Regions from separate parts of the Bacillus sp. CGMCC 1.16607 genome, predicted to be linked through region 1. Evidence: a T-box and tRNA genes for the amino acid it is inferred to sense, from the RefSeq annotation. Region 1 holds a T-box; the other holds one or more tRNA genes.
What was found. A T-box is a leader RNA that pairs with one kind of tRNA and senses whether it is charged. The one in region 1 lies ahead of pheS (phenylalanine--tRNA ligase subunit alpha), so its partner is inferred to be a tRNA-Phe.
Positions count from the first base shown of each region.

Region 2: it has a tRNA-Phe gene. The T-box ahead of pheS (phenylalanine--tRNA ligase subunit alpha) is inferred to sense a tRNA for this amino acid. The anticodon was not compared.

Region 1 is NZ_JBHUJX010000025.1:726,366-741,782, reverse strand. It holds gene dut (dUTP diphosphatase) at 1-49, shown strand, start outside; gene ACFSO7_RS20195 (DUF4062 domain-containing protein) at 94-804, shown strand; gene ACFSO7_RS20190 (uracil phosphoribosyltransferase) at 804-1,448, shown strand; partial or broken gene ACFSO7_RS20185 (dUTP diphosphatase) at 1,950-2,300, shown strand; gene ACFSO7_RS20180 (M42 family metallopeptidase) at 2,379-3,464, shown strand; gene sspI (small acid-soluble spore protein SspI) at 3,509-3,715, opposite strand; gene ACFSO7_RS20170 (TrmH family RNA methyltransferase) at 3,957-4,709, shown strand; T-box leader at 4,767-5,000, shown strand; gene pheS (phenylalanine--tRNA ligase subunit alpha) at 5,061-6,098, shown strand; gene pheT (phenylalanine--tRNA ligase subunit beta) at 6,119-8,533, shown strand; gene zapA (cell division protein ZapA) at 8,683-8,943, shown strand; gene ACFSO7_RS20150 (CvpA family protein) at 8,951-9,499, shown strand; gene polX (DNA polymerase/3'-5' exonuclease PolX) at 9,651-11,378, shown strand; gene ACFSO7_RS20140 (endonuclease MutS2) at 11,399-13,756, shown strand; gene ACFSO7_RS20135 (DUF350 domain-containing protein) at 13,770-14,177, shown strand; gene ACFSO7_RS20130 (long-chain-fatty-acid--CoA ligase) at 14,472-15,417, shown strand, end outside.
Region 2 is NZ_JBHUJX010000025.1:972,968-988,384, forward strand. It holds gene menH (2-succinyl-6-hydroxy-2,4-cyclohexadiene-1-carboxylate synthase) at 1-377, opposite strand, end outside; gene menD (2-succinyl-5-enolpyruvyl-6-hydroxy-3-cyclohexene-1-carboxylic-acid synthase) at 374-2,128, opposite strand; gene ACFSO7_RS21440 (isochorismate synthase) at 2,125-3,531, opposite strand; gene ACFSO7_RS21445 (1,4-dihydroxy-2-naphthoate polyprenyltransferase) at 3,805-4,743, shown strand; gene ACFSO7_RS21450 (glycogen/starch/alpha-glucan phosphorylase) at 4,865-7,270, opposite strand; gene glgA (glycogen synthase GlgA) at 7,260-8,711, opposite strand; gene ACFSO7_RS21460 (GlgC family sugar phosphate nucleotidyltransferase) at 8,708-9,736, opposite strand; gene ACFSO7_RS21465 (glucose-1-phosphate adenylyltransferase) at 9,777-10,919, opposite strand; gene glgB (1,4-alpha-glucan branching enzyme) at 10,867-12,807, opposite strand; gene ACFSO7_RS21475 (hypothetical protein) at 13,106-13,300, shown strand; tRNA gene ACFSO7_RS21480 (tRNA-Glu) at 13,482-13,553, opposite strand; tRNA gene ACFSO7_RS21485 (tRNA-Ser) at 13,563-13,653, opposite strand; tRNA gene ACFSO7_RS21490 (tRNA-Asn) at 13,658-13,732, opposite strand; tRNA gene ACFSO7_RS21495 (tRNA-Ile) at 13,757-13,833, opposite strand; tRNA gene ACFSO7_RS21500 (tRNA-Gly) at 13,838-13,911, opposite strand; tRNA gene ACFSO7_RS21505 (tRNA-Phe) at 13,922-13,997, opposite strand; tRNA gene ACFSO7_RS21510 (tRNA-Asp) at 14,006-14,081, opposite strand; tRNA gene ACFSO7_RS21515 (tRNA-Met) at 14,095-14,168, opposite strand; tRNA gene ACFSO7_RS21520 (tRNA-Ser) at 14,197-14,289, opposite strand; tRNA gene ACFSO7_RS21525 (tRNA-Ile) at 14,307-14,383, opposite strand; tRNA gene ACFSO7_RS21530 (tRNA-Met) at 14,423-14,499, opposite strand; tRNA gene ACFSO7_RS21535 (tRNA-Ala) at 14,517-14,592, opposite strand; tRNA gene ACFSO7_RS21540 (tRNA-Pro) at 14,612-14,688, opposite strand; tRNA gene ACFSO7_RS21545 (tRNA-Arg) at 14,696-14,772, opposite strand; tRNA gene ACFSO7_RS21550 (tRNA-Leu) at 14,783-14,871, opposite strand; tRNA gene ACFSO7_RS21555 (tRNA-Gly) at 14,878-14,952, opposite strand; tRNA gene ACFSO7_RS21560 (tRNA-Leu) at 14,968-15,052, opposite strand; tRNA gene ACFSO7_RS21565 (tRNA-Lys) at 15,067-15,142, opposite strand; tRNA gene ACFSO7_RS21570 (tRNA-Thr) at 15,156-15,231, opposite strand; tRNA gene ACFSO7_RS21575 (tRNA-Val) at 15,241-15,316, opposite strand; rRNA gene rrf (5S ribosomal RNA) at 15,326-15,417, opposite strand, start outside.

The sequences.
Region 1 (15,417 bases):
GTCTGATTCCGAAAGAGGTGAAGAGGGTTTTGGATCCTCTGGTGTATAAGGGAAAGCATGATAGTTATTTTATAAATGGGAGGTATCTATGTTGTGGAAAAAATTAAAGTAATGATCAGCTCAACAGTTAGTGATTTAGAAGCTGAACGAGATGCAGCAAAAAAGGCATTTGAAGAAATACCTCTAGTTGAACTTATGGGAGCTGATCCGTTAAATGATACTGCTCTAGCAGGAAACCCTAGGTTTATAACCAGTCGTATGGCTAAGGATTGTGATTTATACATACTAATTCTTGGGAATAGATTTGGTTATGATGTTGGGAATGGAAGATCGGCTACGGAAATAGAATTTGATGCAGCCATAAGAGATGATCCAACAAAAATACTTGTATTTAAAAAGGATAGTTTAGAAGAACCGGAAGAAAAACAAAAGGTATTTATTGATAAAGTATGTAGCTACTATAACGGGTATTGGCGTACTTCGTTCAAACATACTCACGATCTTCAAACCTACATAAAAAATGCTTTTGGTAAATGGATAAAAGAAAGAGCCTCTATCGGTACCGACTTAACTTACTTAGATCATTTTGTTAGACTAGCCAGACAAATAACACCAGAACCTAATGCACAGGTTTATTATAAAGTTACAGAAAATGATGTTGAACTAGAATATTCTTTTTTCAAAAGGAGTCATGAAATACATTTTACCCGTGAACAGATATATTTAAATTTTTGGGGATGTTTTAATGAACTCTATAATCAATTTGAACGATGGTTAGACAATGAAGAAGGGAGTGAATATTAATGCACTTGAAAATTATTGAAGATAAGTATTCATTAGCTTTGCAAACAAAAATTAGATCTAGGAATACCGATAAGGAAGAGATAAGAGATGCTCTTATTAAAATGGGGCAAAAAATTGGAATTGATATTGTATCAGAGAATATGTTAGAGGAAACAGAAGTCTCTACACCAATGGATCAGATATTTCAGGGTTATTCCTTTTGTAATTCAGTAAACCTTGTATACAGTACAAAAGATGACTACGAATTCTTTGCTAAGGGGATGTCATTGGCAATTCCAAACTCAATGCAAGGTTATTTTGATTTTCAGGGAGTAAGAGGTCCCGATGCTTTAACTCAGCCAGTTAGAGCAGCATCCCACCCTACTATTAATCCCGGAACAATTGTTGATACAGTAGTGATTGCTAAAGCAGTTCTAGCAACTGGATGTACAGCAATTTCTCTCACAAAAAATATCATGAGTAAATTTCAACCTAAAAATGTAATAATTGCTTCCTCCTTTTATAGTCAATTGGGAATTAGAGAACTAATTACTGAAATTCCAAACATAAAGTTCATTTATACTGTTGGTAAAGCTGATACACTTAATGAAGATGGAATGCTTCTTCCTGGAGTAGGTAACTTGGACAGCAGATTATTAGGCTAGATTGTATTCCATAGAACCATTCCAAACATCACTTAGTTAAACACTTCTAATGTTCAGAAATATTTGGTGAGTTCTATCCACTACTTTTGACTGGCATGAAATAATTGATATTACGTGAGTGATATGGGTCTTTCCTAAGTGGTATGGCACTTAGGATTTTTTTGATTTCAAAAAGTAAATGTTTCAAAGGTTAATCATGTATGCAGTTTTTTAATTATTCTATATGAATCGTTTCTCGATATGAATAAGAATACTGAGTGGATACGATGTTATGGATTCATAAGAACTTTCTTTGAATAGGTAACTAAGTCTCAATAACCTCCTAAATGTTTTTATATTCTAATAAATATTTTAAGTATATTTAACGTATTAAGGATAATTTTTGCAATTATTTTTTCGTGATTTTTGATATTTTAAATGAAGTATTTATTCTATTGACTATAGTAAAATCGACTAAAAGCAACAAATATCATAATTAACTATTCATAATTAGCCAATGAGACGCGCTGTTTTAAATTTTGGAGTCTAAAGCCTCCGGCATCAAAAGAAACTATTTTAGAGGAATATGTCGATGGCCTTCATTTTATTTTGTCCTTAGGACTTGAGGGTGGTTTTGATAATCACGAATTACGTTTTCACATAGATCATTCAAATGATTTATCTAAACAATTCTTAAAAGTATTCGATCAAATTAGTACATTTAGAATCACAAAGCAATTCCAAGAATACGAGCTCCTTTTTCAATCCTTCCTATCTTTAGGCGTAAAGCTAGGATACAAAGAACACGAAATCGAAAAAGCATATTTTCAAAAAAATGAAGTAAATTATGAAAGGCAAGAAGAGGGTTATTAGCAGAAAATTTGTACATTTTTAAGCTCTTTTTGTATAATGAAGTGAATAAAAGAAATACATATTAGGGGAGTCGAAAGAATGACTAAATTAGATGAAACATTAACGATGTTGAAAGAATTAACTGATGCAAAGGGGATTCCTGGTAACGAAAGAGAACCCCGTGAAGTAATGAAAAAATACATAGAGCCATTTGCAGACGAAGTTACTACTGATCATCTAGGTAGCTTAATTGCAAAGAAAGTAGGAAAAGAAGGCGGACCTAAAGTAATGGTTGCTGGTCACTTAGATGAAGTTGGCTTTATGATTACAAGCATAGATGATAAAGGATTTTTAAAATTTCAAACCGTTGGTGGATGGTGGTCACAAGTTATGCTTGCGCAACGAGTGACAATCGTTACAAAAAACGGTGATGTAACGGGTGTAATGGGATCGAAGCCACCACATATTTTATCAGCTGAGGCTAGAAAGAAGCCAGTTGAAATTAAAGATATGTTTATTGATATCGGGGCATCCAGCCGTGAAGAAGCAATGGAGTGGGGTGTTCGTCCAGGTGATATGGTTGTTCCGTACTTTGAATTTACCGTAATGAACAATGAGAAAATGTTACTAGCAAAAGCTTGGGATAATCGTATTGGCTGTGCGATTGCAATTGATGTATTGAAGCAATTAAGAGCAGAAGATCATCCAAACGTTGTTTATGGAGTAGGAACGGTTCAAGAAGAAGTTGGTTTAAGAGGAGCGCGTACATCGGCTAATATTATTGAACCAGATATCGGTTTTGGAGTGGACGTTGGAATTGCAGGAGATACACCTGGAATTTCGGAAAAAGAAGCCATGAGTAAAATGGGTAAAGGTCCACAAATCATTCTATATGATGCATCCATGGTATCCCATAAAGGCTTACGCGATTTTGTAACGGGTGTTGCTGATGAATTAGGAATTCCATACCAATTTGATGCAATTCCAGGTGGAGGAACAGACGCTGGTTCCATGCATTTAGCACATAAAGGTTCACCTTCGCTTGCAATTACGATTGCAACACGTTATATTCACTCACATGCAGCTATGCTACATCGTGATGATTACGAAAATGCGGTTAAATTAATCGTTGAAGTGACAAAACGCTTAGACAAAGAAACTGTTGATAAAATTACTTACGAATAAGCAAAAAGGAACCCCGAGCTTCGGGGTTCTTTTATATAAAATATTTATTTTAAACCCTGCTCTAATGCCTCTAACATTTCCTTTTTTTCTTGTTCGTTTGAATTATTCCAAATAATTTCAAAGAGTACACCAAGGCCTGGAAGCATTTTCTCTTCCCCGTTTTGAATGGCATCGACAATGGTATCTCTTAATTCCTCTTGGCTGTTGCCAGAAACATTATGGACAATCGCATTACGTAAATTTAAATTCATACATCAAACCCCTTTCTTCCATTTCCTTCATATGATTTTCCATTTTTGCTTTTATTATGTATGATAGATAGGCTATAATAATAAAATTGAAAAGGCTAATCAAAAAGCAGAAGCGCCTTGATCAGCCCCTACAAGCAAATGCTTCGCTACCCAGAAAGTCGTTCTTTGACTTTTTGGGTGGCGAACATTTGACCTCGAGGGGCTATGCGCTGGAGCTGGATTACGCAAAGGAGAGAACCTAATGAAATACATTCACTCTTCGAAAAATCCACAAGTGAAGCAATGGAAAAAGTTACATACAAAAAAAGAACGAGAAAATACAGGAACATTTTTAGTTGAAGGCTTTCATCTTGTAGAGGAAGCATTAAAAGTTGAAAATCTTGTATTAGAACTCATCGTTTCTGAGGAAGTTGAAATTCCTGCAAGAATCAATTATGGATCAACTCCCATGACGCAAATAAATAAAGAGATTGTTAAAGAATTAGCCGAAACGGAAACCTCACAAGGGATTTTTGCAGTCTGCAACCAACCTAATCAAGAGGTGATTGACGGAAGAACTTATCTACTCCTCGATTCAATTCAAGATCCAGGTAATCTTGGCACGATTATTCGAACGGCAGATGCAGCTGGAATTGATGCCATCATCGTAGGGAATGGTAGTGTCGATATTTATAATTCAAAAGTATTAAGATCTGCACAAGGCAGTCACTTTCACCTACCAATCATTAGAGGCGATTTGTTCGAATGGATTGAAAAATTAAAGAAAGCGGATATCCCACTCTATGGCACCGCCTTAGAGAATGGAACGGTCTACACAGAAGTTAAACCAACATCCACATTTGCTTTGATCGTAGGAAATGAAGGAAATGGAATTCAAGCAGAAATATTGAAGGCAACCAATCAAAACCTATATATTCCGATTTTTGGAAAAAGCGAATCGTTAAATGTATCTGTAGCAGCAGGAATTTTACTATATTATTTTAAAAATATTTAAGAACAGATTTGAAACTGTGAGCATTTTATAATATAATAATCAGCAAAACTGCATGATACAAAAACGTTGACGGAGAAAAGTAGCTAATACCTAACTTCTAGGGAGAAGATGCCATAGACTGAAAGCATCTTTATGAAAAGGGCTAAGTGAAGTTCACCTCCTGAGTTGGCACCGGGACCACTTAAAAAGTGTAAAGGTGCATCGGCTAAGCCGTTATCTTCAATGAAGTGAATGTATACATATTGTTGTACATTTATAAGGGTGGTACCGCGATTAAACCTCGTCCCTTTTAGGGATTAGAGGTTTTTTTTATTGGAAAAAAATCATGCGAAATTTAAAGGAGGAACAAAAATGCAAGAGCGTTTAAAAGAACTGCAAACCGAAGCCATTCGTTTAATTGATGCGGCTTCTGACCTTAAGCAATTAAATGATGTACGTGTTGCTTATTTAGGTAAAAAAGGACCAATCACTGAGGTTTTACGTGGAATGGGTAAATTATCTGAAGAAGAAAGACCGAAAATGGGTGCACTCGTGAATGAGGTGCGCGAAGCCATTTCATCTAAAATTGAGGAAAAACAAAGTAAATTAGAAGCGGATGTTATTAACGCCAAACTTGCTTCTGAAAAAATTGATGTTACCTTACCAGGCAGACCTGTTAGACAAGGGAATCATCATCCATTAACAAGAATTATCGAGGAAATTGAAGACTTATTTATTGGAATGGGCTATTCCATTGCCGAAGGTCCTGAAGTAGAAAAGGATTACTATAACTTTGAGGCGCTTAATCTGCCAAAAGGTCATCCTGCAAGGGATATGCAAGATTCCTTCTATATATCTGAAGAAATCCTATTACGTACCCATACATCACCAGTACAAGCAAGAACAATGGAAAAAAATGAAGCAAAAGGTCCAATCAAAATTATTTGCCCAGGTAAAGTGTATCGTCGTGATAATGATGATGCGACACATTCACATCAATTTATGCAAATTGAAGGTTTAGTCATTGGTGAAAACATCCGTATGAGTGATTTAAAAGGAACATTAGAGGTATTCGTAAAAAAAATGTTTGGCCAGGATCGTAACATTCGCTTACGCCCAAGCTTTTTCCCGTTTACAGAGCCATCAGTGGAATTAGATATCTCTTGTAAAATTTGTGGCGGCAGCGGCTGTAGTGTATGTAAAGGAACAGGTTGGATTGAAATTTTAGGGGCTGGGATGGTTCATCCGAATGTGCTTGAAATGGCTGGCTACGATTCAAAGAAATATACGGGATTTGCATTTGGAATGGGACCTGAACGGATTGCAATGCTGAAATATGGTGTAGATGATATTCGCCATTTCTATACAAATGATGTTCGTTTCTTAAAGCAATTTCAGATTCACGAGTAAAAACTAGGAGGATTAAATTCATGTACGTTTCTTATAAATGGCTACAAGATTATGTTGATTTGTCTGGTATTTCTGCTACTGAGCTCGCTGAAAAAATTACAAAAAGCGGGATCGAAGTAGAGGGTGTAGAAGTTTTAAATAAAGGAATTAGTGGAGTAGTAGTTGGTCATGTCGTAGAACGTGAACAGCATCCGAATGCAGATAAATTAAGTAAATGTTTAGTAGATATCGGCGAGGAAGCACCTGTTCAAATTATTTGTGGAGCTAAAAATGTAGCGAAGGGGCAAAAAGTTGCCGTTGCAACCGTTGGAGCTGTCTTACCAGGCGATTTTAAAATTAAACGTGCGAAGCTTCGTGGAGAAGAATCGAATGGGATGATTTGTTCTCTGCAAGAATTAGGTATTGAAGGAAAATTAGCTCCGAAGGAATTTGCCGAAGGAATTTATGTATTTTCTGATGATGCAAAAGTTGGTACAGATGCACTTGCATTATTAAATCGTGATGATCAAGTTCTTGAACTTGGATTAACTCCTAATCGCTCTGATTGCTTAAGCATGCTTGGTGTTGCTTATGAAGTTGCTGCGATTTTAGGAAGAGAAGTGAAATTACCAGAAGCGAATCTAACAACTGGTTCAGAAAAAGCTTCTGACTATATTTCAATTGCTGTTGAAGCAAAAGAAGAGAATCCATTGTATGTTGGAAAAGTAATAAAAAATGTTAAGATTGGTCCTGCACCTTTATGGATGCAAACACGCCTAATGGCAGCGGGAATTCGTCCACATAATAATGTTGTCGACATTACCAATTATATTTTATTAGAATACGGCCAACCTCTACATGCCTTTGATTATGATCGACTTGGTTCGAAAGAAGTTTTAGTCCGTCTTGCTCATGAAGGGGAAGAAATTGTCACACTTGATGATGCGAAAAGAACATTAGCTAGTGATGAATTAGTGATTACAAACGGTCAAGTTCCAGTGGCTCTTGCGGGAGTCATGGGTGGGGCAAACTCTGAGGTGACAAATGACACTACAACGATTCTACTAGAATCTGCTTATTTTAAAGGAAGTTCGGTTCGAAAAGCTTCTAAAGCTCACGGATTAAGAAGTGAAGCAAGTGCCCGTTTTGAAAAAGGGGTAGATCCAAATAGAGTGCGTGCTGCAGCAGAACGAGCTGCTAATTTAATGGAGCTATATGCAGGTGGAGAAGTTTTAGAAGGATCGGTGGAAGTAGATACTCTTGAAATAAAACCAGCAGTAGTAACAACAACATTAGAAAAAATTAATCGTGTCATCGGAACCGATATGGATGTTCTAGCGGTAGAAAATATTTTTGCAAAGTTACAATTTGAAGTGCAAACAGATAACGAAACCTTCACTGTGACAGTACCAACTCGACGTGGTGATATTACGATTGAAGAGGATCTAGTGGAAGAAGTTGCGAGACTATATGGTTATGATTTAATTCCAACGACATTACCTGTTGGATCTTCAACACCTGGGGCTTTAACAGAATATCAATTAAAACGTCGAATTGTCCGCCAATATTTGGAAAGTGTAGGTCTTTATCAAGCCGTTACTTATTCTTTAACGAGCGAGGATAAGGTCAAACAATATTCTTTGAATAATAGTGAGCCTATTCGTTTGGCGATGCCAATGAGTGAAGACCGTAGCTTACTTCGTTTAAGCATTGTTCCTCAATTACTAGATGTCCTAAAATATAATGCTGCTAGACAAAATGAAAGTACAGGCGTTTATGAAACGGGTGCAGTATTTTTAGCGAATGGAAAAGAGGAATTACCAGAAGAGCGTGAGCATTTGGCGATTGCGTTAACAGGACTTTGGCATTCACATTTATGGCAAGGGGAGAAAAAGCCTGTTGATTTCTATGTATTAAAAGGAATTTTGGAAGGATTATTCTCGAAGCTTGGACTGTTAGAAAGAATAGAATTTCGTCAAAATGAAATAGAGGGCATGCATCCAGGTCGTACAGCGGAATTATTCCTTGAAGGAAAAAGTATTGGCTTTGTTGGCCAAGTTCACCCTCAAGTACAAAAGGATAAAGATTTGAAAGATACGTATGTATGTGAAATCAATCTAAAAGATGTTCTATTAACAGTAAACGAGCCGCTGAAATATCAATCCATTCCAAGATATCCGTCGATTACTCGTGATATTGCTTTGGTTGTAGAACAAGAAAAATCAGCCCACACGTTAAAAACGGTTATCGAAGAAGCCGGTGGGGTATTACTAAAAGAAGTAAGCATCTTTGATTTGTACGAAGGAGATCGCCTCGAAGCAGGCAAGAAATCCATCGCATTCTCATTAAAATACTTTGATCCAGAGCGTACTTTAACGGACGAAGATATCACAAAAGCACACCAACAAGTCCTAAACGCACTCGAAGAAAAAACAGGTGCCGTACTAAGAGGATAATAAAAACGCTTTAACAAATTAACGCGCTGGGGGTCAGACCCCCAGCGCGTTAATTCGTTAAAGGGTGTCTGTATGCTTACACTTTTCACCTATTTGTTATTCATGGTATGATATGGATTAGGATTCTTTAGAATAGGGGTGAATGATCGTTGTCAGGAACACAAAAAATTCGTACAACAGTAGATATATATGGACAGCAGTATGCGATAGTTGGTACAGAAAGTACTAGTCATATTAGGTTGGTCGCCTCGATGGTCGATGATAAAATGCGTGAAATCGGTTCGAAGAATCCTTCACTTGATGTCAGTAAATTGGCTGTCCTAACGGCGCTAAACGCAATGAATGATCTAGTTAAACTTAAAGACAAATATGAAACACTAGAATCTGAATTAAATAGTGTAAAGGAATGAATGATAGATGCTAGACATAGCCATTCTCTTCATTTTATTGATTGGTTTTTTCGTAGGTTTAAAGAGGGGCTTCATCCTTCAGTTAATCCATTTAACTGGGTTTATAGTAGCGTTTATCGTTGCTAGTATGTATTATGATGACTTAGCCCCAAAATTAACATTATGGGTCCCATACCCGAATTTAGGAAACGAAAATCCGTTACAATTTATTTTTGATGGAAACAATATTGAAGAAGCGTACTATCGTGCAATTGCCTATGCCGCCATTTTCTTTGCAGTGAAAATTCTGTTACAAATTATCGGTACTATGCTGGATTTTATTGCACATATACCGATTTTAAAGCAATTGAATGTTTGGGCTGGAGGCATACTTGGAGTTATTGAAGTCTACTTACTTCTACTAATACTATTATACATAGCTGCTCTTCTACCATTAGATTTCATTCAAGCACCATTAAAGGATTCATCCATTGCAAAAGCAATCATCAATCACACACCGATTCTTTCAAAACAAATCAAAGAAATGTGGTTTGACTATATTGCTGCTAAGGGCTGAGCCAAAAAGGATATTCCTTTAGGGTCAGTCTCTTAATATGATGTCTTATTTGAAGAAATACCACCACTATCAATTGTTATTAAACGCAAGCCCAAGTTAATATATTGAAAAATATCGCATAATGAAAAGATAAAGGCGGTGTTTCATCGAAATGGTGCTAAACAAAAAAGAAGTCATTCGATTATTGGAAACAATCTCTATTTATATGGAATTGAAGGGTGAAAATAGTTTTAAAATTTCTGCCTTTCGAAAGGCGGCAGCCGCATTAGATGCAGATGGTCGTGACTTATCCGAAATCAGTGATTTTACAACTATCTCTAGTATTGGTAAAGGTACCGCAACTGTGATTGAGGAGTATATTCAAACAGGTCAATCAACTGTATTGCAGCAATTAAAGGAAGAAGTCCCTAAAGGATTAATTCCCCTCCTCCAACTACCTGGTTTAGGTGGGAAGAAAATTGCAAAACTATACTCCGAGCTCGGAGTTAAAAATATTGTAGACTTAAAAGAAGCATGTCATAACAAAAAGGTTCAAGAACTTTCTGGTTTCGGAATAAAAACGGAAGAGAAGATTCTTCAAGCAATTGAAAACGTCGGGGCAAGACCTGAACGATTACCAATTGCTTATATGCTTCCGATTGCTAATACAATTGAGGAAGAACTTAAAAAAATAAGCGGACTCGAAAAATATTCACGTGCTGGCAGTCTAAGAAGAATGCGTGAAACAATCAAAGATTTAGACTATATTATTGCAACAAATGAGGTAGAAAAAGTTCGAGAACAGCTACTTAAACTTTTCAATATAAAAGAAATCATTGCAGCTGGCGATACAAAGGTTTCTGTCATTCTTGATTTTGAATATGATGTATCCGTTGATTTTCGTCTCGTTAAACCAGAGCAATTTGTAACAACCTTACATCATTTTACAGGCTCGAAGGATCATAATGTAAGAATGAGGCAGCTTGCAAAGGAACGTGGCGAGAAAATAAGTGAATATGGGGTCGAAAAGATTGAAACTGGGGAAACCATTACCTTTTCATCTGAGAAAGACTTTTATCAACATTTTGGACTTCCATTTATTCCACCTGAATTAAGAGAAGATGGGCGTGAAGTCGAACATTTTAACGAAAAATATGATCTTATTACATTAATGGATATAAAAGGTGATCTTCATATGCACACCACGTGGAGTGATGGCGCCCATTCGCTCGAAGAGATGGTCGAAGCTTGCCGTGCAAAGGGATATCAATATATGGCGATCACCGACCATTCTCAATATTTAAAGGTAGCAGGTGGATTGGACCCTGAAAGATTAAGAAAGCAGAAGGCTGAGATAAAGAAATTAAATGAAAAATATGAGGATATTCTTATTCTGTCAGGAGTTGAGATGGATATTTTGCCAGACGGAACTCTTGATTACGATGACGATCTATTAGCAGAAATGGATATTGTTATCGCCTCCATTCATTCAGCCTTTTCTCAATCACAAGAAAAAATCATGGGTCGTTTGAAAAATGCTCTAGTAAACGCTCATGTTGATATTATCGCACATCCTACAGGAAGAAAGATCGGTAAAAGAGAAGGCTATTCCATCGATATCGATCAGCTAATCGAATTGGCAAAAGAAACAAATACGGTATTAGAGCTAAATGCAAATCCAAATCGGTTAGATTTATCTGCTGAAAATGTAAGTAAAGCTCAAGCAGAAGGGGTTAAAATCGTTATTAATACCGATGCTCACTTTAAAGAAACACTTTCTCAAATGGAAATTGGTGTTTCAACAGCAAAAAGAGGCTGGATTAAAAAAGAAACTGTCCTTAATGCTTATGATAAGGAAGAACTACTTAAGTTTTTAAAAAATAAAAAAAGAAATAGATGAGTAAAGAGGAGGTTTTCTCCATGCAACAAAGAGTTCTCAAAGTTTTAGAATTCGAGAAGGTGAAGGAGCAATTATTAAATTTTGTCTCATCCACATTAGGACAAGAAAAAGTGAGGAATTTAATTCCTTCCAATAATTATGATGAAGTGGTGAAATGGCAAGAAGAAACAGACGAAGCAGCTAAGGTTTTCCGTCTAAAAGGAAACGTTCCTTTATCCGGAATTTATAATATTCACTCTCATGTCAAACGATCTGTAATAGGTAGTGTTTTAAGTCCACATGAATTGAACCAAGTAGCAAGTACGGTCCATGTGAGTAGAAAAATCAAACGATTTATTGAGGATATGGTAGCAGACGAAGTTGAACTACCGATATTAGCCCACTATGTGGGAAAAATCATTGTGCTGGCAGAATTGGAAGAAAGAATTAAGAATGCCATCGATGAAAGTGGAGAGGTTTTGGATAGTGCAAGTGATACTTTACGTGCTCTAAGACAGCAGCTCCGTTCAAATGAATCAAGAGTACGTGAAAAATTAGAAAGCATGATCCGTTCGTCGAATGCACAAAAAATGCTTTCAGATGCGATTATTACCATTCGAAATGATCGCTTTGTCATTCCAGTTAAACAGGAATACCGTGGTAATTATGGCGGGATCGTTCATGATCAGAGCTCATCAGGTCAGACGTTATTTATAGAGCCTCAAGCGATTGTACAATTAAATAATCAACTGCAAGAAATTAGGGTGAAGGAGCAACTTGAAATTGAACGCATTTTAATGGAGCTTTCTGCCTTTGTTGCTGAATTTGAACAAGAGTTGTTAACAATTGTCTATGTATTAGGCGAATTAGACTTTATGTTTGCGAAAGCAAGATATGCTCATCAAATTAAAGCATCCAAACCATTTATTAATCAAGATGGTAGAATCACATTGTATAAAGCGCGTCATCCTTTAATTCCTAAAGAAGAAGTCGTTGCTAATGATGTAATATTAGGAAAAGACTATACAACAATCGTCATTACAGGTCCAAATACTGGAGGTAAGACGGTTACGTTGAAAACAGTAGGACTTTGCGTCCTAATGGCACAAGCTGGCATGCAAATCCCTGCCCTAGATGGTTCAGAGGTTGCCGTGTTTGATAATGTTTATGCTGATATCGGAGATGAACAATCGATCGAGCAAAGTTTAAGTACATTCTCCTCTCATATGGTAAATATTGTGGATATACTTAACAAAGTTGACTTCAATAGTCTTGTTCTCTTCGATGAGCTTGGAGCAGGAACAGATCCGCAAGAGGGAGCAGCTTTAGCCATTTCAATATTAGATGAAGTGTATCATCGTGGTGCGAAGGTCATTGCGACTACCCATTATCCAGAATTAAAAGCATACGGATATAACCGAACAGGAGTTGTAAATGCGAGTGTTGAATTTGATGTAGAAACACTAAGCCCAACCTATAAACTCCTACTCGGCGTTCCTGGAAGAAGTAATGCGTTCGAAATCTCCAAGCGCCTTGGATTAAGTGATCATGTCATTCAAAATGCACGCAACCAAATTAGTACAGAAACGAATCAGATTGAAAACATGATTGCCTCATTAGAAAAAAGTAAGCGAGAAGCAGAAAACGATCGACAAGAAGCAAATGATTATTTGAAAAATGCTGAGAAGCTTCATAAAGATCTCCAAAACCAGATGGTTCAATTTTATGAACAAGAGGATTCGATGCTTGAAAAAGCACAAGAAAAAGCAGCTGATTTAGTGGAAAAAGCAAAAGCAGAAGCTGAACATATTATTAAAGAGCTTCGTAAATTGAGAATCGAAAAAAATGCCGAAGTGAAAGAGCATGAATTAATTGAAGCAAGAAAACGCTTAGAGGAAGCTACTCCAAAAGTGAAAAAGGCTTCAAAAAATATTCAGGTAAATAAAAAGGCTCATACTTTCTCGAGTGGTGATGAAGTAAAGGTTCTAAAGTTTGATCAAAAGGGCACTCTTATTGAACAAACTGCGGATAAAGAATGGCAAGTTCAAATAGGAATCCTAAAGATGAAGGTTCATGAGAAGGAAATGGAATACATTAGTACTCCAAAGCAGAAAGAGATTAAACCAGTTGCCGTTGTGAAGGGTAAGGACTTCCATGTTAGTTTGGAACTGGATCTTCGCGGTGAACGTTATGAAAATGCTCTTTTAAGAGTAGAGAAGTATATTGACGATGCTTTATTAGCTGGATACCCTCGAGTATCAATCATACATGGTAAAGGAACAGGTGCTCTTCGCCAAGGTGTAACAGAGTACTTGAAGAACCATCGCTCAGTTAAAAGAGCACGATTTGGTGATGCGGGTGAAGGTGGAATCGGTGTAACCATCGTCGAATTCAAATAAGGGAGGGCGCATTATGAGTAATTTTTGGGAGAATGAATTTGTCCGTACTGCTGCCAATTATAGTGTTGTCATCCTTTGTATGATCGTGTTTTTAGCGATATTTGAACTAGTAACCAAATATAAAAATTGGGATGAAATAAAAAATGGTAATGTTGCTGTTGCTATGGCAACAGGAGGGAAAATATTTGGTGTGGCAAATATTTTTCGATTCTCCATAATGCAGCATGATAGTATTTTAACAGCCATAAGCTGGGGTGTTTTTGGCTTTATTCTATTGCTAATTGGTTATTTTATTTTTGAATTTTTAACTCCTAAATTTAGAATTGATGAAGAGATTGAAAAAGATAATCGGGCTGTCGGCTTTATTGCATTAGTAATATCGGTGGGTCTTTCCTATGTCATCGGAGCAGGGATCTTGTAAGGAGCGAATAAATTGGAAAAGTTAGCGAAGATTTTGCTTGTTTTATGTGGTACCTTCATGTTAATCGGCCTCATATACTTGTTGTTTTTTGCATAAGCATGAAATGAATTTGACTACCTAGTTAATTACTAGGTGGTTTTTTAGATTGTCCAGATCCAGCATCATTTGTTTGCCGTGAGTTTACAAGTGTGCTATCGCTTTTCTTATTGTTTTGAAAAGTCGGATATATTATAATCAAAAGGAGTATCTAAATTTGGAATTTTTTTATAATTCTAAAAATAAGGAGGGTCTGTTATGATCGTAGAAAAGCCATGGTTGAAGAACTACCCAGCTGAGATTCCCTCTACATTGTCCTTTTCTTCAGAACCTGTACAACAATATTTAGTAAATGCAGCAAAAGAATTCCCTAATAAAGTTGCGATACACTTTATGGGAAAAGAGAGCACCTTTAAAGAAATTTATGAAAAATCTTTAAAGTTAGCAGGCTACTTGCAGGAGCTTGGTATTACAAAAGGTGATCGTGTGGCGATTATGCTACCGAATATCCCCCAATCTGTCATTAGCTATTATGGAGTTCTCCTAGCTGGTGGGGTGGTAGTTCAGACAAATCCACTTTACATGGAAAGAGAAATTGAGTACCAAATGAATGACTCTGGTGCGAAGATAATGATTACTCTCGATATTTTATTTCCTAGAGTGACTAAAGTAATGCCAAATACTAGTTTAAAACATATTGTTGTAACCGCTATCAAAGACGCCTTACCATTTCCTAAAAATTTGATTTATCCATTTATTCAGAAGAAACAATATGGTATTGTGGTAAATGTAAAGCACGAAGGAAATAATCATTTATTAACAGAGATTTTGAAGCAACCTGCCCGAAACATAAAGACTCCTGATTTTGATTTTGAAGAGGATATCGCCTTATTGCAATACACAGGTGGAACAACCGGGTTTCCGAAAGGTGTCATGCTTACACATAAAAATCTTGTATCCAATGCAGTCATGTGTCAGGCCTGGATGTATAAATGTAAACGTGGTGAAGAAAAAGTACTAGGTTTATTGCCATTTTTTCATGTGTATGGAATGACGACTGTTATGATCTTATCCATTATGCAGGCATATGAAATGATATTACTACCTAAGTTTGATGTAGAAACCACATTAAAGACTATTCATAAACAAAAACCAACATTATTTCCGGGAGCACCAACGATTTATATTGGATTACTAAATCATC
Region 2 (15,417 bases), 250 kb from region 1:
TCCGTTGCAAGTCCAGGGGAGGCACTTTCTAAAATCAATTTTCTAATTCGATTTGGAAAAAGAATTGCCAACGAAATGGCTAATCTTCCCCCCATTGAATAACCGAGAAGATCAACTTGTTCAATTCCTAGTTGATCCAATATAGAAATGCAATCCTTTGCTACAGATTCTATCTCATATCTTCCAAGAACTTCAGGATGTTCTGTCAGCCCATGTCCAATAATATCAGGCATAATTAGTTTAGCTTTATTTCCTATAGTAGAGCAATATGGCATCCAATTCGTTCCCCTACCAGTAAAGCCATGGAGTAATAATAGGGGATGCCCTTCACCACATATCTCTACATGGTAGGTTATATCGTCAACGAGAAACTTCATCGCTTTCCACTAGCAATGAAGTTTTCTATTTCCCGGGAAACAGAATTCCACAATTCTCGATGATGTACAACATTTTTTTCACGATTTGTCGGAACTTCCAGAACTTTTAGACCCTTTTCATCTACTGTCTTTGAAAAAGCTGATAGAAACTCATCCCAGTTCTCTGTTTTCTTATAGGAACCATTATACATCTTGACAATATGTTTAAAATCTAAATCTAATGGAGTCCCAAAAAGTAATTCGAAATTTTTCGGATGATTTGCTTGTGGTAAAAAGGAAAAGATTCCGCCACCATTATTATTAATGATTATAATCGTGATATCGATATTTAAGAGCTTAGCAGCGAGAAGTCCGTTTAAATCATGGTAAAAGGTTAAATCTCCTAATACTAAATACATTTTATTAGAATAGACAGCAGCCCCTATTGCTGATGAGATCACCCCATCAATTCCATTAGCACCTCGATTGGCCATTACTCTTATTGATTTTTGATTTGAGAAGAAGAACGAATCTAAATCCCGTATAGGCATACTATTTCCAACAAATAAAGTTGAGTCATCTGGAAGCAAATCTGCTAATAAAGCAAATAGTTTTCCTTCATCCATATCACTTAAATCCCTAACCGATAACATTTGTTCTTTAGCCATTTCATTTAGCGCCAGCCAATCTTGTAAATGTTGATTTTCCAGATCTTCTGGCAATAGCGATAGGATGGATTGACAAAATCGACTCTCGTCACAATGAATCATATTGGATGCTAAAGCAGATGGATCACTCCAGCCACTTCCACCATCAACAACTAAATGATTGTTTGTGCGATTTTCTTTTAGGAAAATAGATAGGGCTTTTGAAACAGGCATAGCGCCAAAGCGAAGAATGATATCTGGTTGTAAAAATGTTTTCGTATCATCACTTCTTAAAAAACTATCATAACAATCCACAATGTACCGGTCCTCATGCTTCCCGCTCCGTAATTGTGAAAGCGGGTCAACAAGGATAGGGAAAGAAAGTCGTTTAGCTAATTGGATGATTTCTTTATTTAACTCTTCGTCATCCAAAGGTCCTACAACAATCACACCATTCCGATTTTCAGCTAACACATTAGCCAATAAAGCAAAGCGTTTGCTGTCTAACGTCCAATTCCCCGTTTCAATCTGTACATATCGATCTGAACGCTCTTCCATTTCAAATAATTTCTCACTGTCAAGCAATGGGATTAATGGCTCGCGGAATGGAAAATTCAGATGAACTGGTCCCATTGGCTGACAGCATGCAGTGCTTACAGCACGAGCACAGGTCATACGAACATATCGAATAAGAGTACTTTCCTTTTCAGGCAATGGCATTTCGTAAAAGGCTTTTACATGATTCCCATAAAGATGGATTTGATCGATGGCTTGTGGAGCACCAACCTCCCTTAGTTCAGGTGGTCGATCAGTAGTAATCACAATTAAAGGAATTCTTGAATATTTCGCCTCTATCACAGCTGGATAATAATTAGCTGCTGCTGTGCCAGATGTGCAAAGTAAAGCGACAGGTTTTTTTATTGCCTTAGCCATCCCTAAAGCAAAAAAACCTGCTGAGCGCTCATCAATTTGAATATGAATTTTTAAATCCGGATGTTCAGCCATCATCATGGCCATAGGTGTTGACCTAGAACCTGGGCTTACCACAACATCGCGTACACCCGTAAGAACCAATTCATTAACAAAAGCTGCGGTATAAGCGGTTAATGCTTCTTGATAATTCATTTATTTTTTCCTCCAAGTGCGTTTAACATCGGGCGGAATTTGATATTCGTCTCTTCATACTCGCTATCCGCATTTGAGTCTTCGACAATACCACATCCGGCAAACAAGGAAGCTTCTTTTCCCTGGATTAGTCCCGAGCGTATCGCAACGGCAAATTCTCCATTTCCATTTGTATCTAACCAACCGATAGGTCCGGCATAAAAACCTCGATCCATCTCTTCTATCTCTCGTATTTTTTCAATCGCTTGGAGCTTAGGCATCCCCCCAAGTGCAGGAGTTGGATGTAAATGCTCTACAATTTGCAGCAATGAAGTATTTTCTTTACTAATACCTGTTACAGGAGTGTATAAATGCTGAATATCTTTCATTTTCATTAATACAGGCTCATTAGGTATTGTAAGCTCAATACAAAAGTCCTCCATCGCCTTTCGGATCATATCGACTACGTATTGATGCTCAATTAAGTTTTTTGAATCTGATAATAAATTATTACCTAGTCGATCATCTTCTTCGACAGATTTTCCTCGCGCTGTTGATCCAGCTAAACAAGTTGAAAACAATACTTTGTCTTCTTTTTTCACCAATCTTTCCGGCGAAGCACCTATAAAGCAATCACCATTTGATTCAAAAGCGAACACAAAACTTTTCTTTTGTTCATTAAGTAAATGATGTAGGACACTTTCCACTTCAATTACCTGGTTAAAAATGAGTCTAAGTTCCCTAGCTAGCACAACTTTCTTCAAAGTCCCTTTTTGCAAATCAGCTACTGCGTTTTTCACAGACTCTTTCCAGCCGTCAGGATTCATTTCTTCTATATTATATGGGTTATTTTCTTTTTCAAAAAATGGTTCAGTTAATTGCTTTAAAAGCTTAGTCCTTTCGTTATTCACCTTCATTGCTAAAGATTCATCATCATTCTTTGTACATAAAATATTTGTTGTTAAATAAGTTTGTCCTTCAATAATCGATAGCATATACTTTGGAAGATGAAATAATGTATGAGGATATTTTGACCACAGATCGGTATTTGGTTTTAAAGGATCAAAAGAGAATCCTCCAAACATGGTTGGACCTACTCCATGTACTGAATGGGTAGCATGAACAATTCCATCCTGAATGAATGTTTTCCACTCTTTTTCAACATGAAAAAACCGGTCCTTTGATTGATCCGATTGTATTTGCTTACATATTCCAAGTCCAACAATAATGGACATATCCGATGGGTCTTTCCAAAAAAATCTTTCTCCATGAAATAATTCTTTTCCAGCATAAAAAAAAGAAAGCGGATTAATCTTATCAATTTTATGGACTTCGCTAACTAATATCGGCTTATTTAAATTTTTTGACCGAATAAGAGCAGATCGAATTCCTTCTATTAGTTCCGTTTCTTGGATGGTAACCAAAAAAATCCCTCCAAAACCAGTCAATAATGACTGCAATCCATACCTTTTAAGTCTATTTTAACATACTACTCCGTTCAATAGAATGTCAATAAAACAGATCACTATTGACTAAGTATCTCCTCTATTTTCATTTATACTTATGAATGGAAGGCTTAACCTTTTTTGAGGATAATAAATCATTGACACTACAACGAACTTTTTCTAAACTATAGTTTGGTGTTAAATTATAAAGTAATTAATTCATATAAAGAATTTCAAAGGGGAGAGAAGATTATGCAACCACAGATGAAGCCTAACAGTTCTAGTTCGGTTGTTGAATCCAACCAAGGATTTCGCAAATGGTGGCAATTAACACGCCCTCACACATTAACGGCAGCCTTTGTTCCAGTCTTATTAGGTACAGCACTTGCTGTTCAAGAGCATACAGTTCATTTTGGACTTTTTCTTACAATGCTTATCGCAAGTTTACTCATACAAGCAGCCACAAATATGTTTAATGAGTATTATGATTTTAAACGTGGTCTTGATAATGAAAAGTCAGTTGGTATTGGTGGAACGATTGTTAGAGATGGCGTAAAGCCTAAAACTGTTTTATCTATTGCCCTTAGCTTTTATGGTTTAGCTGTTCTATTAGGTATTTATATTTGTATGAATTCTAGCTGGTGGCTTGCTGTCATTGGTTTAGTATGTATGGCGGTAGGGTATTTTTATACAGGTGGCCCAATACCAATTGCTTATACGCCATTTGGCGAGCTAGTTTCTGGATTTTTTATGGGGATGTTAATCATTCTCATTTCCTTCTATATACAAACTGGAATGGTTGATACTAGCAGTGTCCTAATTTCTATACCTATCTTTATTTTAGTTGGAGCGATCATGCTTTCAAATAATATTCGTGATCTGGATGGCGATAAGGAAAATGGTCGCAAAACCTTAGCAATATTACTTGGTAGAGATAAAGCCATTACACTATTAGCAGGGATGTTTATTGTTTCTTTTATCTGGGTTTTCATGCTGATTATCCTTCAACTTGCGTCACCTTGGGCAGCTATCGTGTTGCTTAGTGCACCAAAAGCGATAAAAGCAACGAAAGGATTCATTGGAAAAAGCATGCCAATCGAAATGATGCCAGCAATGAAAGCAACAGCCCAAACGAACACCATTTTCGGTTTTCTACTATCTATCGGTCTATTCCTAGGATACTTCCTATAACCTATTTAACACAAAAGCCCACTGTCCTAAAGGACAGTGGGCTTTCACGCTTTAAAGCATTGGGGGTCAGTCCCCCGTCGCTTTAAAGCGATGGGGGACTGACCCCCAATGCGGTGATGTGCTAAAGTGAAGCGTTTTCGTTTGCTTGAATTCTCCATATTTCGGTTGAGTATTCTTTGATGGTGCGGTCGCTTGAGAAATATCCTGATTGGGCAATGTTTACTAAGCTTTTTTTCCACCATTCTTTTTTATCCAAAAACGCTTTTCCGACATCTTTTTGAATTTCAACATAAGAAGCAAAGTCCCTTAAGACAAAATACTGATCATTTTGTGCCAGTAATGAATCAAAAATGATTTCAAATTCATCATCTTCTTTAAAAAAGCCGTTCACAAGCTGGTCAAGAACTTTACGAATCCGTTTATCATGAGAATAATATTCCACCGAACGATAGCCACCTTGTTTTTGAAAACGCAACACTTCATCTGCACTTAGACCAAATGTAAAAATATTATCTGGACCCACTCTTTCAAATATCTCAACATTAGCCCCATCCATTGTGCCGACCGTCAGTGCCCCATTCATCATGAACTTCATGTTTCCTGTACCTGAAGCTTCTTTGCTGGCTGTCGATATTTGTTCACTTACATCTGCCGCAGGAAAAATTTCTTCCGCTAATGACACACGATAATTCTCAAGAAAAATAACCTTTAACACATTCGATACATAACTGTCTTCATTTATTTTCTTCGCAACCGTATTGATCAGTTTAATTACTTTCTTCGCAAAATAGTAACCTGGAGACGCCTTTGCGCCAAAAATAAACGTCCTCGGTGACATGGTGAAGCTTGAATCTTCCTTCAATAGATTATACAAATGCATAATGTGTAAAATGTTCAAAAGCTGCCTTTTGTAGGCATGGAGTCTTTTAACTTGAATATCAAAAATAGAAGAAGGATCAACTATTACTCCTGATTTTTGAAAAATCGTCTTACTTAATTGTATTTTATTCACTTCTTTTACTTTAGATAATTGTTCCAAAAATAATGAATCATTCTTAAAATCCATCAAATTTACAAGCTTTTCAGGACTCGAAACCCACTCTTCACCAATTGCCCCCGTAATTAGCCTTGCAAGCTCTGGATTTGACTTCAACAACCAACGGCGATGAGTGATTCCATTTGTCTTATTATTAAATTTTGTAGGAAACACTTGATAGAATAAGTTCATTTCCCGCATTTTCAAGATTTCCGTATGAATTCTTGCCACTCCATTCACACTATATGAACCTACAATCGCTAAATGCGCCATTTTCACTTCCTCATGGGCAATGATAGCCATCTGTTCGATTTTCCTCCAATCACCCGGATATCTATCCCAAAGAGATCTGCAAAATCGTTCATTCATTTCCTCCACTATCATATATATTCGTGGCAGCAGCGGTTGAAAAATTCGAATAGGCCAACGCTCAAGTGCTTCGGATAGGGTGGTGTGATTCGTATAAGAAATCGTTTTCGTGGTAATTTTCCATGCCTGTTCCCAATCAAATCCTTCTTCATCAATGAGAAAACGCATAAGTTCGGGTATCGCTAAAACAGGATGAGTATCATTGATATGAATACTCACATATTCATGAAAATGCAGTAGGCTTGAGTGTTGCTTGCGAAAGGATCGAACAATGGAGCGAATACTAGCGGCAACTAAAAAATATTGTTGTTTTAATCTTAAGATTTTCCCCTCGTCATGTGTATCATCTGGATACAAAAATTCCGAAACCGATTCCGTGTCACGTTTATATTTCAATATATTTTTATGAATCGGATAGGCGGATGGCTCCGCATTCCACAATCTAAGCGTATTTACTGTCTGATTCCTATAACCTACTACAGGCATGTCATAAGGCACAGCAGTAATATTTTCCGTATTTACATGGTGAAAAACAAGCCTACCATTTTCCATTCTGCTCTCGACCTGACCCCAGAAAGGAATTTCAACCGCATGGTCTAATTTGCGTACTTCCCACACATGACCATTCCGAAGCCAATGTTCGGGAAGCTCGATTTGATACCCATCGACCATTTTTTGCTCAAATAGTCCATGCTTATAGCGAATTCCACAGCCATGCCCAGGCAATCCAAGAGAAGCTAAGGAATCAAGAAAACAAGCGGCCAATCTCCCTAGGCCGCCATTCCCTAATGCTGCATCTGCTTCAACCTCTTCAATGCCTTGCAATGAAATTCCAAGCTCCTTTAAGCTATTTTCAACAAATTCCTCTATTTCTAAATTTAATATATTTTGCTCCAGTAACCTCCCTAATAAAAATTCAATCGATAAATAATAAACCTGCTTTGTTCCGTTTTTACGATACGATTCATTGGTTGCAATCCAATCTTTACTTACATACTCACGAATCATATTTCCTAATGCTTGATACTGGTCACGTTCTGTGGTTTCCGCAAAGCTCTTTCCCGACATTCTTTCAACTCGGTTAACAAACTCACTTTTAAATAGCTCCTTATTAGAAAACATGGCTTTCACTCCTTGTCACAAGCTCCGCATATAGCTGATTGTATTTAAATGCCGATTGTGCCCAGCTATAATCCTTCGACATTGCCGCTTGAACAATTTTCCGCCACACCTGCTTATCATGATAAAAATGAATCGCTCTTCTAATCGTGAAAAGCATGTCATGTGCATTAAAATTTTGAAATGAAAATCCATTCCCCTCTCCACTCATTTCATTGTAGGAATGAACCGTATCATTTAAGCCACCTGTCTCACGAACAATGGGAATCACTCCATATTTCATAGCAATCAGTTGCCCAAGACCACAAGGTTCAAAAAGAGAAGGCATTAGAAACAAATCTGCTCCAGCATAAAGTCTATGGGCTAATCCTTCATCAAAACCAATATGTGCATTTAATTTTTCCGGATATTCTTTCGCTTTACTTTGGAAAAATTGTTCGAACTCCCAATCCCCAGTACCTAAGACAACCAATTGAATATCCTCTTGTAGCATCTCCTCTAAAACACAGGAAACTAAATCGAGTCCTTTTTGTTTCGTTAATCTCGTAATCATCACCATTAAAGGAGTTTCTTTCTTTATTGGCAACTGGAAGTACTTTTGAATTTCCTTTTTGTTTTTCTGTTTATTTTTTAAATCTTTTATTCCAAATTTGTATGTTAAGTAATCATCTTTCATAGGATTATAAAAATCTTCATCAATTCCATTTAATATCCCAATCAGATCTTCCTCTCTTAGCTTTAACAGGCCTTCAAGCTTTTCGCCAAAGAAAGATGACTGGATCTCCGAACGGTAGGTAGGACTGACGGTCGTTATCTTATCAGCCGCTACAATTCCACCTTTCATAAAATTTGCATTCCCAAAAAACTCTAGCTGATCAGGTTGGAAATACCTTTCTGCGACACCTAATAAATCCGTTAAAACACTCTTTGGAAAGATCCCTTGAAATTGCAGATTATGAATCGTAAACACCGTTCGGATAAAACCATAGCGTTCCTTCTGATAATATTGAACTCTTAATAAAAACGGAATCATCGCTGTATGCCAATCATGACAATGAATCACATCTGGAAAAAAATCTAAATGCTCACAGCTTTCTAAGACAGCTTTACAAAAAAATGAAAAACGTTCTCCATCATCATAATAGCCGTATAACCCATCACGTTTAAAATAATATTCATTATCAATAAAGTAATAAGTCACACCATCATGAACTAGTTCTTCGATGCCACAATATTGAGTTCTCCAACCAAGCGGAACGGTAAACTCTTTTACTTTTTTCATCTGATTACGATAAGTTCCTGCAATCCTTCCGTATTTAGGAAGTATCACCCTTACGTCTGTACCTAGACTCACAAGCTCTTTTGGCAAAGAACCAGCAACATCTGCAAGACCCCCAGACTTAATAAACGGAACACATTCCGAAACGGTAAATAACACCTTCACGATTTAATCAACGCTCCTTGAACAGTGCCTTTTCGAATGACTCGAGGTTTATTCGCAGTCCCGATCATCACTGTTCCATCTTCTACTCTTACATCTTTATCTAAAATGACCGACTCTAATATACAATTCTCACCAATTTGACATTTTTGTAAAATAATGCAGTTAGTAATCTTAGACCCTTTTCCTATTTTGACCCCGCGCGCAATAATACTATTTTCCAATTCGCCTTCAATTTGACAACCATTCGCAATCATTGCATTTTGAACAACAGACCCTTTAAAATATCTTGTCGGCGGTTCATCTTTTACCTTTGTGAAAATAGGACGATTTTTTAAAAATACTTGTTTCCAAATAGTTGGATCAAGCATATTCAAACTAGTGGAAAAATACTTTTGTATGGAATCAATCATAACCGCATAGCCATCATACTCAAATCGACAAATCTTATATGAGTGGTTTATATCTAAAGCAATATCTCGCATTGTTGTATATCCTGTTTCATTACGATGATTGATCAAATCTACTAATAACGAGGTTTTAAGCATGAACATTCCAATGGATCTACCTTCTCTCGTTATTTCTGTAATGTCACAGTCTGATTCAATATGCTTTTTCAATACATCCCTATAATCTATATTTGAAATCGTATAGCAGTTGGAAATAATCGTATATTCCTGTATGCTTCGATTAAAGTAATCGATATTTGCGGCAAAATGTTGAAAACAGCCAAATCCTTGACTATTGCCTTCAATATTAGGGGAAGGGAAAAAGAAAAGCCCATCTCGTTTTCGATTTAAATCCCAATTCTTCCCTGATCCTAAATGATCCATTAGCGAACGGTATTGAAATTTTGGAAAAATAGCCACACTTCGAATCCCCGAATTCACCATGCTGGATAATACAAAATCAATCAATCTGTATCTCCCTGCAAAAGGAACTGCTGCTAGTGAGCGGTGAATCATTAAATCCTCTAAACCTTCATGAAAAGCCGTCGCATCGATAACTCCTAGTAATTGTCTATTCATCTGCGCTTCCCCACCCTATATCATGATCATTCTATATATCTCAGATTATTTTTTTTAATAAATCTTCTGTTACTAACAAAATCTCTCCATCCACTTCATTTCCATAAATAATAGCGCCTTCTGGTATTTGGATTCCAGCAGGAACAATCGCTTTTTCTATATAAGCGTTTTTCCCAATCACTGCATCCGACATAACGACGGATTCGCGAACAACCGCTCCTTTTTCAACTTTAACACCTTGGAAAAGTACTGACCTTTCAACATCCCCTTCAATTAGGCAACCCTCATTTATTAGAGAATCTAGTACTTCTGCGCAGGGAGCAATAAATTGTGGTGGTTGATTTGGATTAACAGAATAAATACGCCAAGTGTAATCAAATAAATCTAAATCACAGCTATTATTTAATAAATCCATATTCGCTTCCCATAGGCTTTTAACTGTCCCAACATCCTTCCAATAGCCTTTAAATGGATAGGCGAGCATTTTCTTTTGATCTTTAAGTAATAAAGGAATTACATCTTTTCCAAAGTCATGACTTGAGGTGGGATTCTCATCATCCTTCGCTAAATATTCCTTCAAAACATTCCAACTAAATATATATATTCCCATTGAAGCAAGATTGTTTTTCGGTACAGCTGGCTTCTCTTCAAATTCAGTAATTCTCATCTCATCATCTGTATTCATAATGCCAAACCGATTAGCCTCATTCCAAGGAACTTCAATAACCGAAATGGTTACATCTGCTCCTTTCTCCATATGATAGTCGAGCATGAATTCATAATTCATTTTATAGATGTGATCCCCCGATAAGATTAGTACATACTCTGGCTCATATTGTTGAAGATAATTCATATTTTGATAGATTGCACTAGCCGTTCCGGTATACCATTTCACATCAGAAGATTCACTATATGGAGGAAGTACAGTGACCCCGCCATCCATTCGGTCCAAATCCCATGCACTTCCGATTCCGATATATGAATTTAATAGAAGTGGTTGATACTGGGTTAACACACCCACTGTATCAATTCCTGAGTTCGTACAATTACTTAATGTAAAATCGATAATCCGGTATTTTCCTCCAAATGGAACAGCTGGTTTCGCGATTGTCGTCGTGAGAGAATTTAATCTACTCCCTTTTCCCCCTGCCAGAAGCATAGCTACGCATTTTTTCTTTCCCACTACCTTTTCTCTCCTTTCTTGATTTCACAGGTCGCAAAATGGATATACCAAACGGAGCAATATTCATTTTGATATGATAAGGCTGGCCGTGAAATTCCTCATTATTAGCCATTAAAATTTTTCTATTAATATGACCGCTACCACCATAATCCAATTGATCACTATTGAATAATTCCCGATATTTTAACTCACCTGGCACTCCAACTTTATAATTCGAATAATTTTTTTCTGTAAAATTACACACAATGATCAGAAAATCTTCTTCTTCCTTGCCTCTTCTTATAAAAGAAAAAATCGATTGCCCACAATTATGAACATCAATCCATTCAAATCCTGCTTGTAAATAATCCAACTCATAAAAGGGCTTAGAGCGTTTATAAATCCTTATTAATTCTTTAACATATGCATTCAATTTTCGGTGCATGTCAAATTCAATTAATTGCCAATCTAGCTGTTCTTTATCCTTCCATTCATCAAATTGTCCAAGCTCAAATCCCATAAACAAAAGTTTCTTTCCAGGATGAGCGAACATATAACCAAGTAATAATCTAACCTGGGCAAACTTTTGCCAATAGTCTCCCGGCATTTTATTTAGAATTGACCTTTTTCCATGAACAACCTCATCGTGGGAAAATGGTAAGACAAAATTCTCCGTAAAAGCGTAAACTAATGAAAAGGTAATCTTTTGATGGACCCCGCTTCTCCTATTTGCTGGAGTCACCATATACTCTAAGATGTCATTCATCCAACCCATATTCCACTTATATTGAAAGCCTAAACCTTCATATTTAGTCGGGGCTGTTACTTGAGGCCAATCCGTTGAATCCTCCGCAATCATCATTACGCTAGGATCAAAATCTTTCACTACTTGATTTAGTTTTTTCAAAAAGGCAATTCCAAATGGATTTGGCTTTTTTTCATATGCATTTGGCCAATAAATAATATTTGCAACAGCATCTAAACGAAAACCATCGATGTGAAAATACTCCATCCAAAAAAGCACATTAGAAATGAGGAAACTATTAACCTCAGGTTTCCCTAAATCAAAATTTGCCGTACCCCAAACATCATTTTCCCGATCCGGACCATATTCATAGCTATAAAGATGTGTTCCGTCAAATTGATACAATCCATGACCATCCTTACAAAAATGACCAGGAACCCAATCGAGAATGACTCCAATACCATTTTGATGGCATTGATCAATAAAATACATGAGATCATGGGGTTCACCATAACGGCTAGTAGGTGAAAAATAACCTGTCCCTTGGTATCCCCAAGAATCATCGAGCGGGTGCTCGACAAGAGGCAATAATTCAATGTGAGTAAAACCATGCTGTAACACATAGGGAATTAATTCACGAACCAATTCTTTATATGACAAAAATTGCCCGTTATTATGCTTTTTCCATGAACCGAGATGGAGTTCATAAATGACCACTGGCTTCGATAAACTAAGATCTTTTTCCCTTTTTTGCTGCCACTTTGAATCCATCCATTGATATCCATCAAGACAATAAACAATAGAAGCAGTATTTGGTCTTATTTCAGAATAAAATGCAAATGGATCTGCTTTTAAACACCGTTCACCCGTTGAATAAATCACTTCGTATTTATATAAACAGCCTTCTAAATTTTCTGGAACAATTAGCATCCAAATGCCCTCTTTATTAACTCTATGAAAGGAGTGTTCGGTTCCATTCCAATTATTAAAATCACCGACAAGTCTGATAATTTGGGCATTTGGAGCCCATACACAAAATCTAGTGACAATCTGATTTTCTTTCATTAACACATGCGAACCAAATAACTGATAACCTTGAAATAAATTTCCCTCATGAAACAAATGCATTTGAAAGTCGGTTGGATATAACGTATTCACGACCATTTTTTCCCCATCCTTTAATTTAGTTGCCAAGATACCTTTAGATAGATTGAATCACTTTATAAGAGAAGAAATGTTAGAGGCATTTAGTATTGATTTTTAGAATCGTATTCACTAGCTTTCTTGTATTATTCTTGTTTAACATTAGAAATCCTTGTAATACTTTCAGACAATAAGTGAGGAGAAAGACGTATTTGCGAGAATAAATGAGCAAATTCAATCTGATCCGACATATATTAAAGGAATTTAGACAAAATAAAACAATAATAGTAACTAAAAAATTAAAAAAGGTGGAGTTACATTGGCAAATAAAGAAGAAGAATTTTTATTAAAACAAGCTGGAGGAGATATTCCTGCACCTTTATTCGATGCACCAGATGGGAAAATATTAGCTACAGGGGATATGTTTCGTGGTCCCTCCACAGGAGTTAGTTCTGAATTTGACCTAAATAATCCAGGAAACAAGCTAGCACCTAGCAAGGAGAAGTATGATTGAATAGAAAGCCAAAGGAAGCAGATTGTATGAAAACAAATAAAAAGGGTTGACCTATTTTGGTCAACCCTTTTTATTGTTAATATAATTATTCTTTATATTATAGGAAAAAAGTAAATAGCAATCTACTTTTCCTATAATATAAAAAAGAGCTACGATACAATATCGATAGCTCTTTAATAGATGACCCATACGGGATTCGAACCCGTGTTACCGCCGTGAAAGGGCGGTGTCTTAACCGCTTGACCAATGGGCCAAAATGTTATGGCGGAGAAGGAGGGATTTGAACCCTCGCGCCGGTTACCCGACCTACACCCTTAGCAGGGGCGCCTCTTCAGCCTCTTGAGTACTTCCCCATAATGGCTCCGCAGGTAGGACTCGAACCTACGACCGTTCGGTTAACAGCCGAATGCTCTACCACTGAGCTACTGCGGAATAGTAAATGTTAATGAATAAATATGGTGGGCCTAAATGGACTCGAACCATCGACCTCACGCTTATCAGGCGTGCGCTCTAACCAGCTGAGCTATAGGCCCAATATGGAGCGGGTGATGAGAATCGAACTCACAACATCAGCTTGGAAGGCTGAGGTTTTACCACTAAACTACACCCGCATTACTAAAATGGTGGCTCAGGACGGAATCGAACCGCCGACACAAGGATTTTCAGTCCTTTGCTCTACCGACTGAGCTACTGAGCCACATATAATGGCGGTCCCGACGGGAATCGAACCCGCGATCTCCTGCGTGACAGGCAGGCATGTTAACCGCTACACCACGGAACCATTAGATGGATTATTGCGGAGGCAGGATTTGAACCTGCGACCTTCGGGTTATGAGCCCGACGAGCTACCAGACTGCTCCACCCCGCGATAATATTAAGCCATTTTTAAATAAATATGGCGGAGGAAGAGGGATTCGAACCCCCGCGCGGTTTAACCCGCCTGTCGGTTTTCAAGACCGATCCCTTCAGCCGGACTTGGGTATTCCTCCGCGAAAAAAATATTAAATGGTGGACCTTGTAGGACTCGAACCTACGACCGGACGGTTATGAGCCGTCTGCTCTAACCAGCTGAGCTAAAGGTCCAATAAATGTTCAGCCTTTTAAGCTAAAAGTCCAAAATTATGGTAGCGGCGGAGGGGATCGAACCCCCGACCTTACGGGTATGAACCGTACGCTCTAGCCAGCTGAGCTACACCGCCATAATTTTAAATTTAATTGGTGGAGTCTAGGGGGATCGAACCCCTGACCTCCTGCGTGCAAGGCAGGCGCTCTCCCAGCTGAGCTAAGACCCCAATATTAGTTAGTTTAGAATGGTCGGGAAGACAGGATTCGAACCTGCGACCCCTTGGTCCCAAACCAAGTGCTCTACCAAGCTGAGCTACTTCCCGTTCTATATGGCGCGCCCGAAAGGAGTCGAACCCATAACCTTCTGATCCGTAGTCAGACACTCTATCCAATTGAGCTACGGGCGCATTTTATAAATGGTGCCGAGGACCGGAATCGAACCGGTACGGTAGTCACCTACCGCAGGATTTTAAGTCCTGTGCGTCTGCCAGTTCCGCCACCCCGGCACTTTTTGGAGCGGAAGACGGGATTCGAACCCGCGACCCCCACCTTGGCAAGGTGGTGTTCTACCACTGAACTACTTCCGCGTCTATTAAAGTGAATGGTGCGGGTGAAGGGAGTCGAACCCCCACGCCTTGCGGCGCCAGATCCTAAGTCTGGTGCGTCTGCCAATTCCGCCACACCCGCATGATTAAATTAAATGGTGAGCCATGAAGGACTCGAACCTTCGACCCTCTGATTAAAAGTCAGATGCTCTACCAACTGAGCTAATGGCTCGTACTAGTAAAACTGGTGCCGGCGAGAGGACTTGAACCCCCAACCTACTGATTACAAGTCAGTTGCTCTACCAATTGAGCTACACCGGCAAGGTTATATGGTGGAGGATGACGGGATCGAACCGCCGACCCTCTGCTTGTAAGGCAGATGCTCTCCCAGCTGAGCTAATCCTCCATATTTTTCGCCTGGCGACGTCCTACTCTCACAGGAGGAATCCTCCAACTACCATCGGCGCTGAGAAGCTTAACTTCCGTGTTCGGTATGGGAACGGGTGT